Regions from separate parts of the Nocardiopsis sp. M1B1 genome, predicted to be linked through region 1. Evidence: predicted binding sites of a transcription regulator. Region 1 holds the regulator's gene; the other holds the start of a gene.
What was found. Region 1 encodes HrcA, which represses chaperone genes, less so after heat shock. Its sites were predicted from a motif close to TTGGCACTCTCNNNNNGAGAGTGCCAA; they were not measured.
Positions count from the first base shown of each region.

Region 2: the regulator HrcA is predicted to act here: its motif matches at 4,152-4,178, upstream of ACSTA4_RS25550 (FmdB family zinc ribbon protein).

Region 1 is NZ_CP196194.1:1,772,388-1,779,650, forward strand. Features, by position in the region: gene ACSTA4_RS07675 (DUF4870 domain-containing protein) at 1-583, opposite strand, end outside; gene ACSTA4_RS07680 (DUF4870 domain-containing protein) at 631-960, opposite strand; gene ACSTA4_RS07685 (DUF3097 domain-containing protein) at 2,129-2,968, opposite strand; gene hrcA (heat-inducible transcriptional repressor HrcA) at 3,123-4,136, shown strand; gene dnaJ (molecular chaperone DnaJ) at 4,141-5,280, shown strand; gene ACSTA4_RS07700 (16S rRNA (uracil(1498)-N(3))-methyltransferase) at 5,277-6,014, shown strand; gene ACSTA4_RS07705 (hypothetical protein) at 6,148-6,915, opposite strand; gene ACSTA4_RS07710 (SigE family RNA polymerase sigma factor) at 6,912-7,263, opposite strand, start outside.
Region 2 is NZ_CP196194.1:5,894,401-5,901,663, reverse strand. Features, by position in the region: gene ACSTA4_RS25575 (TetR family transcriptional regulator) at 1-516, shown strand, start outside; tRNA gene ACSTA4_RS25570 (tRNA-Arg) at 738-810, opposite strand; gene ACSTA4_RS25565 (D-alanyl-D-alanine carboxypeptidase family protein) at 1,231-2,337, shown strand; gene ACSTA4_RS25560 (MscL family protein) at 2,400-2,807, opposite strand; gene ACSTA4_RS25555 (SAF domain-containing protein) at 2,914-3,570, opposite strand; gene ACSTA4_RS25550 (FmdB family zinc ribbon protein) at 3,772-4,134, opposite strand; gene ACSTA4_RS25545 (5-formyltetrahydrofolate cyclo-ligase) at 4,354-4,998, opposite strand; gene galU (UTP--glucose-1-phosphate uridylyltransferase GalU) at 5,156-6,094, shown strand; gene glp (molybdotransferase-like divisome protein Glp) at 6,231-7,263, shown strand, end outside.

The DNA.
Region 1 (7,263 bases):
CGGCCACACCGCCGATGATGCCGAGGGCGACGGCGGCGATCCAGCAGACGAACCAGGTCAGGAAACCGATGATGACGATCATCAGGACGCTGGAGACCAGGTAGCCGATCAGGATCAGGAGCTGGAAGTTCAGCGCCTGCGCGGCCTGGTTGCGGACGAAGGGCGACTCGTCCTTCTTGACGAAGAAGATGATCAGCGGCACGAGCCAGCCGATGATGCCGCCGCCCACGTGGGCGAACATCGCCATCTGGCGCTCGTCGGGGCTGGGCTGGCCGGTCGTGGCCGAGGAGGGGCCGTAGGCGCCGTGCGGGGGCTGGCCGTAACCGCCCTGCTGGTAGTGGGACTGGTAGCCGCCGGTCTGCTCGTACCCGGGCTGGCCGGGGTAGCCGCCGGGCTGGCCCGGATAACCGCCGGACTGCTCCTGGTAGCCGGGCTGGCCGGGCGGGGGCGGGTAGCCGCCCTGCTGGTAGCCGGGCTGGCCACCGGTGGGGTGACCGTGCTGGGAGGGGTAACCGCCGGAGTCCTGGCCGGGCTGCTGACCCTGGCCGTAGGGGCCCTCGGGAGGGTTGTTGGGATAGGACATGTTGGGTTCCTTCGTGCGGATGCGCTCGGACTGCGTGCGGGAGCGGATCACTTCAACAGGCGGATGCTCACCGGGTAGCGGTACCACGTCCCCTTGTTGGCGCCGTTGGCGCCCAGGACGCCGAACACGATAGCGACGACCCAGATCAGGGCGACCAGGAGGGATCCGATCCAGGACAGCTCTGGGAAGAAGATACCCAGGCCGATGAAGGCCACCCACGCGAAGAGGTAGGGGATCAGCAGGGTGAGCTGGAAGTTGGCCGCCTCGGACGCGTGGTGGCGCACGAACGGCGACTGGTTGCGCTTGGCGAAGTAGATGGCCAGCGGCGGGATCCAGCCCAGGCAGGCGATCACGAAGCCCGACAGGTGGGCGAGCATGGCCACGAGCGTGCTGTTGTCGCCGCCCGGGGCGCCCTGCTGGGGCTGGCCCGGAACACCCGGCTGCCCGTACGCCGCGGGGGCGCCGGGGTAGGGCTGCTGCTGGCCCGGGACGGGCTGGCCGTAGACCCCCTGCTGGGGCTGTCCGTACTCGCCCTGCTGGGGGTGCGGCTGGCCGTGGGGCTGCTGTCCGTACCCGGGCTGCGGGGCGTAGCCGGGCTGGGCGCCGGAGGGCTGCCCGTAACCCGGCTGGGCGCCGGAGGGCTGCGCTCCCGGAGCCTGGGCGTAGCCCTGCTGCGCCTGGTCGGGCTGCGGGGCGTACGGGGACTGCGCGCCGGAGGGCTGGCCGTAGGCGGGCTGCGCCCCCGAGGGCGGCTGGCCGTAGGCTGCCTGCTGCCCGTAGCCGGGCTGCTCGGGGGTCCCTTCCGGCGGGGCGAAACCGGGCTGCTGCTGCCCGCCCGAGGGGTGTCCGTACTCGCCCTGCTGGGGGTGCGGCTGGCCGTGGGGCTGCTGTCCGTACCCGGGCTGCGGGGCGTAGCCGGGCTGCGCTCCCGAGGCCTGGCCGTAGCCCTGCTGCCCCTGCTCGAACTGCGGAGCGTAGGGCGACTGCGCTTCCGAGGGCTGGCCGTAGGCGGGCTGGCCCTGGCCGGGCTGGGGAGCGTACGGCGACGGGGCGCCGGGCGGCGGTGCGAAGTCGGGCTGCGCTCCCGGAGCCTGGCCGTAGCCCTGGTAGCCCTGCTCGGGCTGCGGGGCGTAGGGGGACTGCGCGCCGGAGGGCTGGCCGTAGGCGGGCTGCGCTCCCGAGGGCGGCTGGCCGTGGTCCTGGTCGGGCTGCGGAGCGTAGGGCTGCTGCGCCCCGGACGGCTGCCCGTAGGCGGGCTGCTGGCCGGGTTCCGGCTGCGGGGGCTGCTGTCCGTACTCCTGCTGCCCGTCCTGCCCGTGGTCCGGCTGCTGTCCCCGGTGGGGATCCTCCGGGGGCGGGGGGTTCGTCGGGGTCTGGCTCATGCTCTTCCTTGGCTCCGCTGATGAGGGGGAGGTTCCTGTACTACCGTGCTGTACCGACGACCGCGCGGGCCGGAGGCGGGCGACCTCGGCACCGGACACGGGGACCGGAGCCTCGCCCGGGTCAAATCCTAGGTCCTGCCGCTCCCCCCGCGCGCGGCGCTCGCTAGGGAGCGTCCGGGTGCGGCCCGGTGACGAAGTCGATCAGCTCCTCCACCCGGCCGAGCAGAGCCGGCTCCAGATCAGCATAGGTACGGACCGACCCCAGGATCCGGCGCCACGCCTCTCCCGTCTCCATCCGCCAGCCCAGGGCGCTCACGACCCCCTCCTTCCAGGGGACGCCGCGCGGCACCTCGGGCCAGGCCCCGATCCCCACCGAACCCGGCCGGACCGCCTGCCAGACGTCGACGTAGGGGTGCCCGGCCACCAGCACGTGCTCGCCGCGCACACGCTCGGCGATCCACGTCTCCTTGGAACCCGGCACCAGGTGGTCCACCAGGACGCCCAGCCTCCTGCCGGGCCCGGGTGAGAACTCCGCCACGATCGAGGGCAGGTCGTCGACCCCCTCCAGGAACTCGACGGCCACCCCCTCCACGCGCAGGTCGTGGCCCCAGACCTTCTCCACCAGTTCGGCGTCGTGGACGCCCTCCACGTAGATCCGGCTCTCCCTGGCCGTGCGCGCCCGAGCGCCCGGCACCGCCACCGACCCGGAGGCGCTGCGCAGCGGTCCCCGCGCCGCCGGGGCGGGGCGCACCAGGGTCACCGGCTCGCCGTCGACCAGGAACGCGGCCGGGGCGAGGTCGAACACGCGGCGGCGGCCGTGCCGGTCCTCCAGCGTGACGGTGGCCTTGTCCCAGGCCACCACCGCCCCGCAGAACGCCTCCCCGGCGTCCTCGACGACCAGTTCCCGTTCCAGGGACACCTCGCGGACCGCCTTCTTCTTCGGGCGGCGCCAGTCCCCGGCGAGCACGTCGCGGCCGTAACGGCCGGTTCCCTTGGTAGCCACGGTCGTGCAGTCTACTGGTGGCGCGCGCCGCGGGCCCGGCGGGAGCAGGGGCGACAACGCCGCCCCGGGGCCCGGCCGACCGCGGGTAACCGTCAGGGTTTGCGGCCGGGCATAGACTTAGCACTGAGGACCATGGAGTGCCAGGAGGTGGCGAGTGCTGGATGAGCGCAAGCTCGCGGTCCTGCGTGCCGTCGTCGAAGACTTCGTCAACACCAACGAGCCCGTGGGTTCCAAGGCCCTGGCCGACCGGCACCGGCTCGGAGTCTCCCCGGCGACCATCCGCAACGACATGGTCGCGCTGGAGGAGGACGGCTACATCGCGCAGCCGCACACCAGTGCCGGACGCGTTCCCACGGACAAGGGGTACCGGCTCTTCGTCGACCGGCTCTCCTCGGTCAAACCGCTCTCCAGCGCGGAGCGGCGCGCCATCGAGTCCTTCCTCACCGGCGCCGTGGACCTCGACGAGATCGTCGCCCGGACCGTGCGGCTCCTCGCGCAGCTCACCCGCCAGGTCGCGATCGTCCAGTACCCGTCGCTGACCCGCTCGTCGGTGCAGCACGTGGAACTGGTCCCCCTCGGGGGGCAGCGGATCATGATGGTCGTGATCACCAACACGGGCCGGGTCGAGCAGCGCGTCATCGACGGCCTGGGAGAGGTCCACGAGGCCGCCGTCAACGACCTGCGCGCGATGTTGAACCGGGCCATCGCCGGACGCCACCTCGGCGACGTGCCCGACGCGGTGGAGGACCTGCCTCCGCAGGTGCCGCCCGAACACCGCCAGATGGCGGTGTCGGTCCTCTCCGTCCTGCTGGAGAGCCTCGTCGAACGGCACGAGGAGAAGATCGTCCTCGCGGGGACGGCCAACCTCGCCGCCGTCGACTTCGCCGCCAGCCTCAGGGACGTCCTGGAGGCGCTGGAAGAGAACATGGTCCTCATCCGTTTGCTGGGAGAGGCCAAGGACCCGTCGATGCTCACGGTGCGCATCGGCGCGGAGAACTTCCACGAGGGCCTGAGGTCCACCTCCATCGTGTCGGCGGACTACGGTGTGGGAAACCAGTCGCTCGCCAAGATCGGTGTGGTGGGACCCACCCGGATGGACTACCCGGGGACGATGGGAGCAGTACGCGCCGTGGCTCGCTATGTCGGACAGATTTTGGCAGGACAGTAACCCAGTGGCCAGAGACTATTACCAGGTTCTCGGAGTGCGTCGCGACGCGTCCAAGGACGAGATCAAGAAGGCCTACCGGCGGCTCGCGCGCGAACTCCACCCGGACATCAATCCGGACCCCGCAACCCAGGAGCGCTTCAAGGAGGTGACCCAGGCCTACGAGGTCCTCTCCGACGAGAACAAGCGCCGGATGTTCGACATGGGCCAGGACCCCTACGCGCCCGGCGGCGGCGGGGCCGGGGGCTTCGGCGGCGCGGGCGGGTTCGCCTTCGACGACATCATGAACGCCTTCTTCGGCGGCGGCCAGCCCGGCGGGCGCGGCCCCCGGGAGCGGGTCCGCCGCGGGCGCAGCATCAAGATCCGCGTCGAACTCGACCTGGTGGAGACCGCGTTCGGGGTCAGCAAGGAGATCACCTTCCCCACCGCCATCCTGTGCGAGACCTGCCAGGGCGAGGGGACGGCGGCCGGTTCGCACCGCACCACCTGTGAGATGTGCCACGGACAGGGCGAGGTCTCCCAGGTCACCCGGTCCTTCCTCGGCCAGGTCATGACCTCCCGCCCCTGCCCCCAGTGCTCGGGCCAGGGCTCGGTCATCACCAACCCCTGCGGCGACTGCGCGGGCGAGGGCCGGGTGCGCGAGAAGGTCACCCGCACCGTCAAGATCCCCGCGGGCGTCGACGACGGCACCCGCATCCAGCTCGCCGGGGAGGGCGAGGTCGGCCCCAACGGCGGACCGCGCGGCGACATCATCCTGGAGATCATCCAGCGCCCGCACCCCACCTTCGAACGCCGCGGCGACGACCTGCACTGCACGGTGACCGTCCCCATGACGGCCGCCGCGCTGGGCGCCTCCTTCGCCTTCGACACCCTCGACGGCACCGAGAACATCGACCTGCGCCCGGGCACCAACTCCGGCCACGTCATCACCCTCCCCAACAAGGGCGTCAGCCACCTCGACGGCGGCGGCCGGGGCGACCTGCGCATCCGCGTGGACGTGGAGACCCCGAGCAGGCTGGACGAGGAGCAGGAGGCCCTCCTGCGCAAGTTCGCCGAACTGCGTGGCGAGGACCAGACCCCGGGACGCTTCAGCCCCGGACACGGCGGGTTCTTCTCCAAGATCCGCGACGCCTTCGGCGCCAAGTGACACCGCCGGTCTTCCTGGTCGAGGCCGCCGACCTGGCGGCCGACCGGGTGACGGTGGACGGCGCCGAGGGCCGCCACGCCGCCGTGGTGCGCCGCATCCGGGAGGGCGAGACCGTCGACCTCTCGGACGGACGCGGCCTGCGCGCCCGCTGCACTGTGACCGCCGTGGGACGCGACCACATCGTCTGCGCGGTGGTGGAGCGCCGGGAGGAACCGGCGCCCCGCCCCCGCCTGACGGTGGTCCAGGCACTGCCCAAGGGCGACCGGGGCGAACTGGCCGTGGAGATGATGACCGAGGCCGGAGCGGACGCGGTCGTGCCCTGGGCGGCGGAGCGCTGCGTCACCCGATGGAAGGGCGACCGCGCCGCCAAGGCACTGGCCAAGTGGCGTGCGACCGCCCGCGAGGCGGCCAAGCAGGCCCGGCGTGCGCGGCTGCCCGAGGTCGCCGACCTCGCCGACCGGGCCGCCGTGGTCGGCCTCCTGGCGGGGGCGGACCTGGGCGTCGTGCTGCACGAGGACGGCGCCAGCCGCCTGTCTCAGCTGGAGCTGCCCGCGGGAGGGGGCGCCGGAGTCGTCGTGGTGGTCGGTCCCGAGGGCGGCTTCTCCGACGCCGAACTGGAGGCGTTCGACGCCGCGGGCGCGGTCCGGGCACTGCTGGGACCGAGCGTGCTGCGCACCTCCACCGCCGGGGTCGCCGCCCTGTCGGTGCTCCAGTCCCGCACCGGCCGCTGGTAGGGCGCACGCCCCGACCCCGAACATGTGAGAGGCGCCCGGACACGTCCGGGCGCCTCTCACATGCTCTCGTGGACGGCTCTCGCCCGTGGGGACACCGGTCCCGACGTGCGACGGGTCGCCTCGGAGGGGCCTGTCAGCTGCCGGGAGCCGTCTTGGCGCCGTTGTCGCCCCCGGTGGTGCCGGTGCCGCCCGTGCCGGTTCCGTCGCCTCCGGTTCCGCCGCCCTCGCCGCCGGTGCCGTCACCGCCGCCGGAGGGCTCCTCCCCGCCGGTCCCGCCGCCGTTGTCGCCGCCGCCCTCCTCACCGGTGGACCCGTCGCCGGCGCCGCTGCTGGGCTCGTCGGTGGGCTCGCACTCCTCCTCGGAGGCGGCCTTCTCGTCCTTCTCCTCCTCGGAGCTGGACGGGGTCGGGGGGACGGGCTCCTCGGGCGTCGGACACGTGGCGGCGGCCGTCACGCCCTCCTCGGAGGGAGCGGGCTCCTCCTCGTCGTCCTCCGGGGTGGGGGAGGAGGCCGGGTCGCGCGGCGGCTCCTCCTCCTGCTGGGTGGTGCCGTCCACGGAGCCGGTGGAGGGATCGGGAGCGGCCACACCGCCGCCCCCGCCCTCCTCCTCGGCGGGCGCGCCCTCGCGGTCGGCGCCCGCGGGGACGATCTCCAGCACGTGGTCGCGGACCTGGGGGCTGGAGATGACCACGGACCCGGCGATCAGGGCGGCTCCCGCCACCGCCACCGCCGGACGTAGCCAGGGCATACCGAACCAGGCCGAACCGCGGTTGCGCTCGGTGCGCTCACGGATCAGGTTCAACGCCTCGGGAGAGGTCGTGACCGCGTCGGCCTCGGCCTTGAGCAGGTGGCGCAGCTGCTCCTCGAACGGATCGTTCGTGGGGTTCGTGGGGCTGGTCATGTCGTTTGCTCCAGAACAGAGCGGAGCGCGGAGATACCGCGGGACGTGTGGCTCTTCACCGCACCCCGGCTGATCCCCATGGCGTCCGCGATCTGTGCCTCGGACAGGTCGCCGTAGTACCGGAGCACGATGGCCTCTCGCTGACGGGTGGGTAGTTTGCGCAGGGCACGGATGACGGCTTCGCGCTCCAACAGGCTCAGCGCGCCGTGTTCCGCGCTGGGGGCGTCGGGCAGGGCCTTGGGCGCGTGCTTCTCCACGACCGCCCTGTGGCGGAGCACGGACCGGGCCTTGTTGACCACGGCCTGGCGCAGGTAGGACAGGGCCTTGTTCGGGTCGCGCAGGCGGCGC
Region 2 (7,263 bases), 2.8 Mb from region 1:
CTCAGCGGCCGGGCCGTCACACGCGAGGCCGGTGTCGCCACCGGGCTGCTGTACGCCCACTTCGCGGACACCGACGACTTCCTGGCCGCCTACGCCGTCGACCGGGGCTTCCAGGTCGGCGCCGGGGCCGCGTCCCTGCCGGGACGCGCCGGTACGGGCACGGTCGCGGACAACCTGGCCGAGGCCGTGCTGGCGACCCCGCCGACGGTCCTCCTGGCGCTGGCCAGGCTCATGGCCTCCCGGCCGGAGCTGGCCGGACGCGTGCGCGCGGTCCTCGGCGACCGCACGGCCGGTCTGGAGGCGGTCGAGGCCGCGGTCGCGGACTACCTCGGCGCGGAGCGGCGCCTGGGGCGCCTCCACGGGAGCGCCGACCCCGAGGCCCTGGCGCTGGCCGTGGTCGGCGCGGTCCACCACCTGGTGCTCACCGGCGCGGAGGAGTCCGTGGTCCGCGACAGGATCCGGCGGACGGTGGCCGCGCTGGTCGCGGGTTTCACGGAGGCGGCCGACCGCCGGTAGCCACCTACGGGCCCCGGAACGCGCCGTACGGACCTTGGGAGAACCAACTACAACCCTGAAGCGCGGCCTCGCGTTGTAAGGGCTCGCTCCGCCTACCTCGCCGATCTCCTCGGTCCCAGCCACAGGGGGGTGCCTCGGGGGGGTCGGGGGGTCTCCCCCCGGAAAGCATCGCGGGCTGCGGCGAGCCGGTCGAAGACCGGCGAGCAGCAGCCCGCGCTATGCGGCCCCGGCAGGATTCGAACCTGCGGCACCCGCTTTAGGAGAGCGGTGCTCTATCCCCTGAGCTACGGAGCCATGGGTCTGGCGCGGGTATGTCTTACCCCGTCACCGGACCAAGCCTAACCCAGGATGGACGTGGATGGGGTGTCGGTCCGCCTCCGGCGGGGGCGGTTGGGGGACTCTGCGTGCATGGCGGAGTACGCTGACCTACGATTGGTTGTCCTGGTGCGGTGTGACGTTGTTCATGACGCATGTCGTGTTATGGCCGCATATGTACCATCGATAACGATGGGGGAGCGGGCTCGGCGTTGACCGGCCCGGCGGTGACCAGGTGTTTCACCGAAGCCCGGAGCAGAGGGCGGCGGGGCGGGGTGGGGCCCGTCCGCGACCCGCTCCGTCCGGTGGACCGATCTCGCGTGGCCGCATGTGGACATGTAGTACGTTGCCTTGCGGTCACGGGTAGGTGTTCGAGGAAAAGCAGCCGGAGGATCATTCGTGCCGTTCACTTCTGATGCGGCGCGGCGCAGGTCCCGCGTACCGGGTGGCGGCGGGGCGCTCACCGCCTTCGCCCTGTCCTACCGGGTCCGCTTCGCACAGGCGCTGACGCTCACGCTCGTCACCGCGCTCCTCGTGGCGCCGGTGCCCGTCGGCGTGCTGGAGCCCGCCGAGGCGAGCCTGGAGGAGTTCCGCGAGAGGGCCGAGACCGCCTCCCAGGAGCTGGAGGAGGCCAACCAGGACCTCGTCGACCGCCAGGAGGCGTTGGAGGACGCCCAGACGGAGCTGGTCCAGACGATCTACGACCTCCAGCAGACCGAACTCGAACTCAACGAGATGCGCGAACCGCTGGCCCAGCTGGCCAGCACGCTGTACAAGCAGCCCGACGGCGGCATGCTCGCCGTCCTGGCCTCGGGGTCGCTCACCGAGGACCTGCAGACCCAGTCCTACGCGGCGAAGATCTCCGAGGACAACCAGGCGCTCATCCAGGACGCCACCGACCTGCGCGAGGAGCAGGTCGAGCTGGCCAGCCAGGCGCAGGAGCTGCAGACCACCACCCAGCTCGAACAGGTGGAGCTGGCCGCGGACATCGAGGCCCTGCGCGAGCGGTCCGAGCAGACCACGAACGAGCTGGTGCAGGAGCTGGAGGACCGCGGCATCGACCCGGAGGCCTACATGGCCGCCGGGGACTGCGACCCGGACGCGGCCGCCAACGCCCAGGGGGCGGCCAACGGCCTGCTCCCGGCCAACTCCCTGTGCGACCTCTACGACGACAAGAAGCTGCGCGCCGACGCGGCCGTGGACTTCCTCCAGCTCAACGCCAGGTACGTGGACGAGTACGGCGAGAACATCTGCATCACCAGCGCCTACCGCGACCTGCCCAACCAGCACCGGGTCTACGGACAGGTCGCGCCGGGCTTCGCGGCCGTCCCCGGTACGAGCAACCACGGCCTGGGACAGGCGATCGACCTCGGCTGCGGCATCCAGAACTACCGTTCCGACCGCTGGCTCTGGATGGAGGCCAACGGCGCCGACTTCGGCTGGCACCACCCGGCCTGGGCCAAGTCCAGTCCCTTCGAGCCCTGGCACTGGGAGTACACCGGCTGACCCGCGGCGTCTTTCAGGGGGGCGGTCCCGCACGGGGCCGCCCCCCGGCGCGTCCGACCGCCTCAGGCGGCGGTCTCGGGCACCACCTCGCTGGTGCAGTGGGCGCAGCGGGACGCCTTCTTGCTGATCTCGCTGAAGCAGTGCGGGCACTCGCGGGTGGTGGCCTCCTCGGCCTTGACGAAGCGCTCCACCACCTTGGCCACGGGCAGGACCACGAAGAAGTACAGGATCGCTGCGGTGATCAGGAACGAGATCAGCGCGTCGACGAACGCCCCGTACAGGAACCGGCTCCCGTTGATCTCGAAGTAGAGGTCGCCGAAGGTGGGAACCCCGCCGAAGATGCCGATCAGCGGGGTGATGAACCCCTCGGTGAACGCGGTGATGAGGTTGGCGAAGACCGCGCCGATCACGACCGCGACCGCCAGCTGCACCAGGTTGCCCTGGAGCAGGAACTTCTTGAAGCCTTGCATGGATACAAGCCCTACATACTCGTGGTGTCCGTACGGGCGCCGGAGCGGGATCCCCCTGGTGGGAGCCCGCGGCGCCCGGCCAGCTTTGCCCACTGGAGGTCGCCGGTCAACCGCGGATGGTGATGGACAGCCGCGAGCCTGCCGCGTGGCCCGCCAGGCTCCTGGCCTCGACGGGCGTGGCGGCGACGACGATCAGCGCGCCGCCCTCCCCGCCGCCCGAGGACTCCTCCTCCGGCAGGGCCAGGACGGGGCGGTCGCTGACCACCTCCACGGCGGGGCCCGCCCGGGCCGGCGCGAGGTCGTCGCCCCCTCCGGCGGCGAGGACGTCCACCCGGCTGCCGGGGGAGAGCAGGCCCACCGCGCCGGGGTCGGCCACCCGCACCGGGACGGCGACCAGGCCGGGGCCGTAGGCCCGCGCGGGAGGGTCGGCGAGCCGGGCGTCGGTGATCACCTCCCCCCGGCGCACCGGGGCGTTGAGGCGCAGCCCGGCGGTCGCGGTGTCGGCCGCGAGCGCGCCGCCCGGCACGGACCCGGCGGGCAGGTCCCGGGCGGTGAGGTCGCCCTCGGTGAGGGGGTCCGCGGCGCCGAGGTCGCGGGAGGCGACCAGGACACGGGTGACGGGCACGGGCGGAGGGCGTACGGCCAGGACGGCGCTCAGGAGCGCGGCGGCGGCCAGGAGGGCGGCGACGGCGCGCCGGTGCCGGTCCAGGAGCCGGGTGAGCGTGCGACGGTGCCGGTAGGGGAGGGGCGCGGCGTTGGTCATACCCTCAACGCTAGGCCGCGGAGGGGCCGTTCGGAGGTTGTCCACAGGCCCGATCGCGCGGGCCGCGCACCGGGTCGGACCACTGGGGGTCCGGAGGGGGGAGGCGCGGGGCCGTCAGCGCCCCGTCGCGCTCGCCGGGGCCGGACGTGCCGCGCGCCGCCGAGGGGTCGGCGGCGCGGTGGCGGTCAACGGCCCGGCGGGTCAGCTCGTCGCGGCGGTGGCGCTGGTGCTGGCGGCCTTGCTCGTGGTGCTGCTGCCGGTGTCCGAGGAGGAGCTCTTGGCGTCCGAGGAGGCGGAGGACGCGGAGGAGGAGTCGGTGGAGCCCGAGTTCCCGCTGTCCTTGCTCTCGGAGGAGCCCGAGCCGGTCAGCACGGAGCTGTTGGAGGACTTGCCGCTGTCGGTGCGGTAGAAGCCGGAGCCCTTGAAGACGATGCCCACGGCGGAGTACACCTTGCGCAGGCGGCCCTCGCACTCGGGGCAGACGGTCAGCGCGTCGTCGCTGAAGCTCTGCACGACCTCCATCTGGGCGCTGCACTCGGTGCACGCGTACTGGTACGTAGGCACTGTTCGGCTCCTCCTTGCTGGCACTCTCGCCCGTTGACTGCTAAATAGTACGCGCTCGCCGACCGGAGCCGTGACAGGGCCTCGCCCACGGGGACCGGCGCGGGGGCGCGAACGGTCGGGCGCCGGGCGCCCCCGGAGCGCGACCGCCAGCGACAACGCCCCCGGGGCCCGGGTTAATCCCGCCCGCGTTCCCCGTCCCCGCGGCCCGGCCGCTTCCGCTCAGCCCCTCCGGCTCAACCGCTCCCGCTCGGCCGGTCCGCCCGGCCACACGCCCGAGCCGAGGACCCGCACCCCGCCGGACGGGGTGACCACGGCGTCCACCGGCCGGTCGTGCGACTCGGCGGGCAGCGACTCCACGAACTCCTCGTCGTGGACCAGGGCGATCGCCGGGGCGTGCGGGCCCTTGCGGGCCAGCGCGCGGTCGTAGCACCCGGCGCCGCGCCCCAGGCGCGTCCCCCGACGGTCCACGGCCACGGCCGGGCAGACCACGGCGTCGGCCCGGGCCAGCGCGTCGGGCCCGTAGCGGCGACCCACGGGCTCCAGCAGCCCGTGTCCGGCCGGGGCCAGGGAGTCCGGCCCGTCGAAGGCCGCCCAGTCCAGTTCGCCGCCGGGCAGGAACACGGGCAGCAGCACGTAGGCGCCGCGCTTCCACAGCGCCGCCACCAGCTTGCGGGTGTCGGGCTCGCCGCCCACGGAGTAGTAGCAGGCGACCGTCCCGCCCATGGCCAGCCACGGGACGTCCAGCAGCGCGTCGCGGACCGCCGACCCGGCCCGGGCGCGCTCCTCGGGACCCCGGGCGCGCCGCCGCTCCAGGAAACCCCTCCGCAGCCCGGCCTTGGCCTCACGCAGTTCGCTCTCGCCCATGGCCCCAGTGTGGCACCGCCCCGAACCGGCCGGTTGCCCCGCGCGGTGAACACGCGGTGGCGGGCCGCCCTCCGCGGCCCGAAACGATCCGTACTTCTTGGCGCCCTCCTGTGTGTGGAGGCGCGGAGACGGCCGACCACTGGCCTAAAGTGCCGACATGAACGACTCCACCGACCAGAAGCGACCCTCCGGTTCCGTGTCCGTCACGAAGGCGGTCGTACCCGCCGCGGGCCTGGGCACGCGTTTCCTGCCCGCGACCAAGGCCACGCCCAAGGAGATGCTGCCGATCGTGGACAAGCCCGCGATCCAGTACGTCGTGGAGGAGGCGGTGGCCGCCTCCCTCCAGGACGTCCTGATGATCACGGGCCGCAGCAAGCGCTCCATCGAGGACCACTTCGACCGGGCCTACGAGTTGGAGGAGGCGCTGGAGGCCAAGGGTGACGACGCCCGACTCCGCTCGGTGCGCGAATCCAGCGACCTCGCCCAGGTGCACTACGTCCGCCAGGGCGAGCCGCGCGGTCTGGGCCACGCGGTGCTGTGCGCGGAGGCGCACGTGGGCGACAACCCCTTCGCCGTCCTGCTGGGCGACGACCTCATCGAGTCCGCCGACCTGCTGCGCCGCATGATCGAGGTGCGCGAGCGCCACGGCGGCAGCGTCGTCGCCCTCATGGAGGTGGAGCCCGAGCAGGTGTCCCTGTACGGGTGCGCGGGCATCGAGCCCACCGACGAGGACGACGTCGTCACCGTCACCGACCTGGTCGAGAAGCCCGCCCCCGAGCAGGCACCGAGCCGCTGGGCGATCATCGGCCGCTACGTCTGCGACCCGGCGGTCTTCCCCGTCCTGCACGAGACCCCGCCCGGCCGGGGCGGCGAGATCCAGCTGACCGACGCCCTGCGCGAGCTGGCCCGGCGCAAGCCCGAGGACGGCGGCACGGTGCACGGCGTCCTCTTCCGCGGCCGCCGCTACGACACCGGCAACAAGGCCGACTACATCCGCACGGTCGTGGACTTCGCCTGCCGCCGCCCCGACCTCGCCGACGAACTGCTGCCCTGGCTGCGCGACTTCGTCGACCGCGCGCAGGCCCAGCGCCCCTGACCGGGGACCCCGGGCGCCCCGACCGGAGCCCGGCGCGCCACATACGGGGCCGGACGCGGCAAGAATGGGGCGTGAGCCGTCTCCTGAGGGAGGGGAGGCGGGGCCACCACAGGAACCGCGAACCGGGAGGAACCCCGTGAAGAGCGTCGAACAGCACGTCGCCGACGTCCTGGCACTGATCCCCGACCCCGTGCCGACCGAGCTGGACCTGCTCCAGGCACACGGCGCCGTGCTGGCCGAGGCCGTCACCTCGCCCGTGTCGCTGCCGGGCTTCGACAACTCGTCCATGGACGGGTACGCGGTGCGCGCCGCGGACCTGGAGTCGGCCTCGCCGGACAACCCCGTGCGGCTGCCGGTCGTGGCCGACATCCCGGCGGGGGACCCCTCCCCGACGGCGGTCCTGCCCGGCAGGTCCGCCCGGATCATGACCGGCGCGCCCATGCCCTCGGGGGCGGACGCGGTGGTCCCGGTCGAGTGGACCGACGGCGGCACGGCCAGTGTGACCTTCGACCGGCCGGTGAAGGAGGGCAACGCCGTGCGCCGCGCGGGGGACGACGTCACCGCGGGCGCCACCGTGCTGCGGCCCGGCGTGCGCGTCGGCCCGGGGGAGATGGGCGTCCTGGCGGCCGTCGGGCGCCGCTCGGTGCCGGTCTACGCCCGCCCCCGCGTGATGGTGCTCTCCACCGGCGAGGAGCTGGTCGAGCCCGGGCGCCCGCTCGGCCCCGGCCAGATCTGGGAGTCCAACAGCTTCATGATCGCCGCCGCCGCGCGCGACGCCGGGTGCGAGGTGCACCGCCACGGGTTCGTGGGCGATCACCCCCAGACGGTGCGCGACACGCTGGACGACCTGCTGGTGCGCGCCGACGTCGTGGTGACCACGGGCGGTGTGAGCATGGGCGCCCACGACGTGGTCAAGGAGGTGCTCACCCGCGAGGGCACCGTGGAGTTCGTCCAGGTGGCGATGCAGCCGGGCAAGCCCCAGGGCTTCGGCGTGATCGGCCCGGACCGGACCCCCATCATCACGCTGCCCGGCAACCCGGTGAGCGCCTTCGTGTCCTTCCAGGTCTTCGTCCGGCCCGCGCTGCGCCGCCTGCGCGGGCTCGACCCCCGGCCGCTGCCGAGCATGCGCGCCCTGCTCACCTCGCCGGTCACCTCCCCGCCCGGGCGCC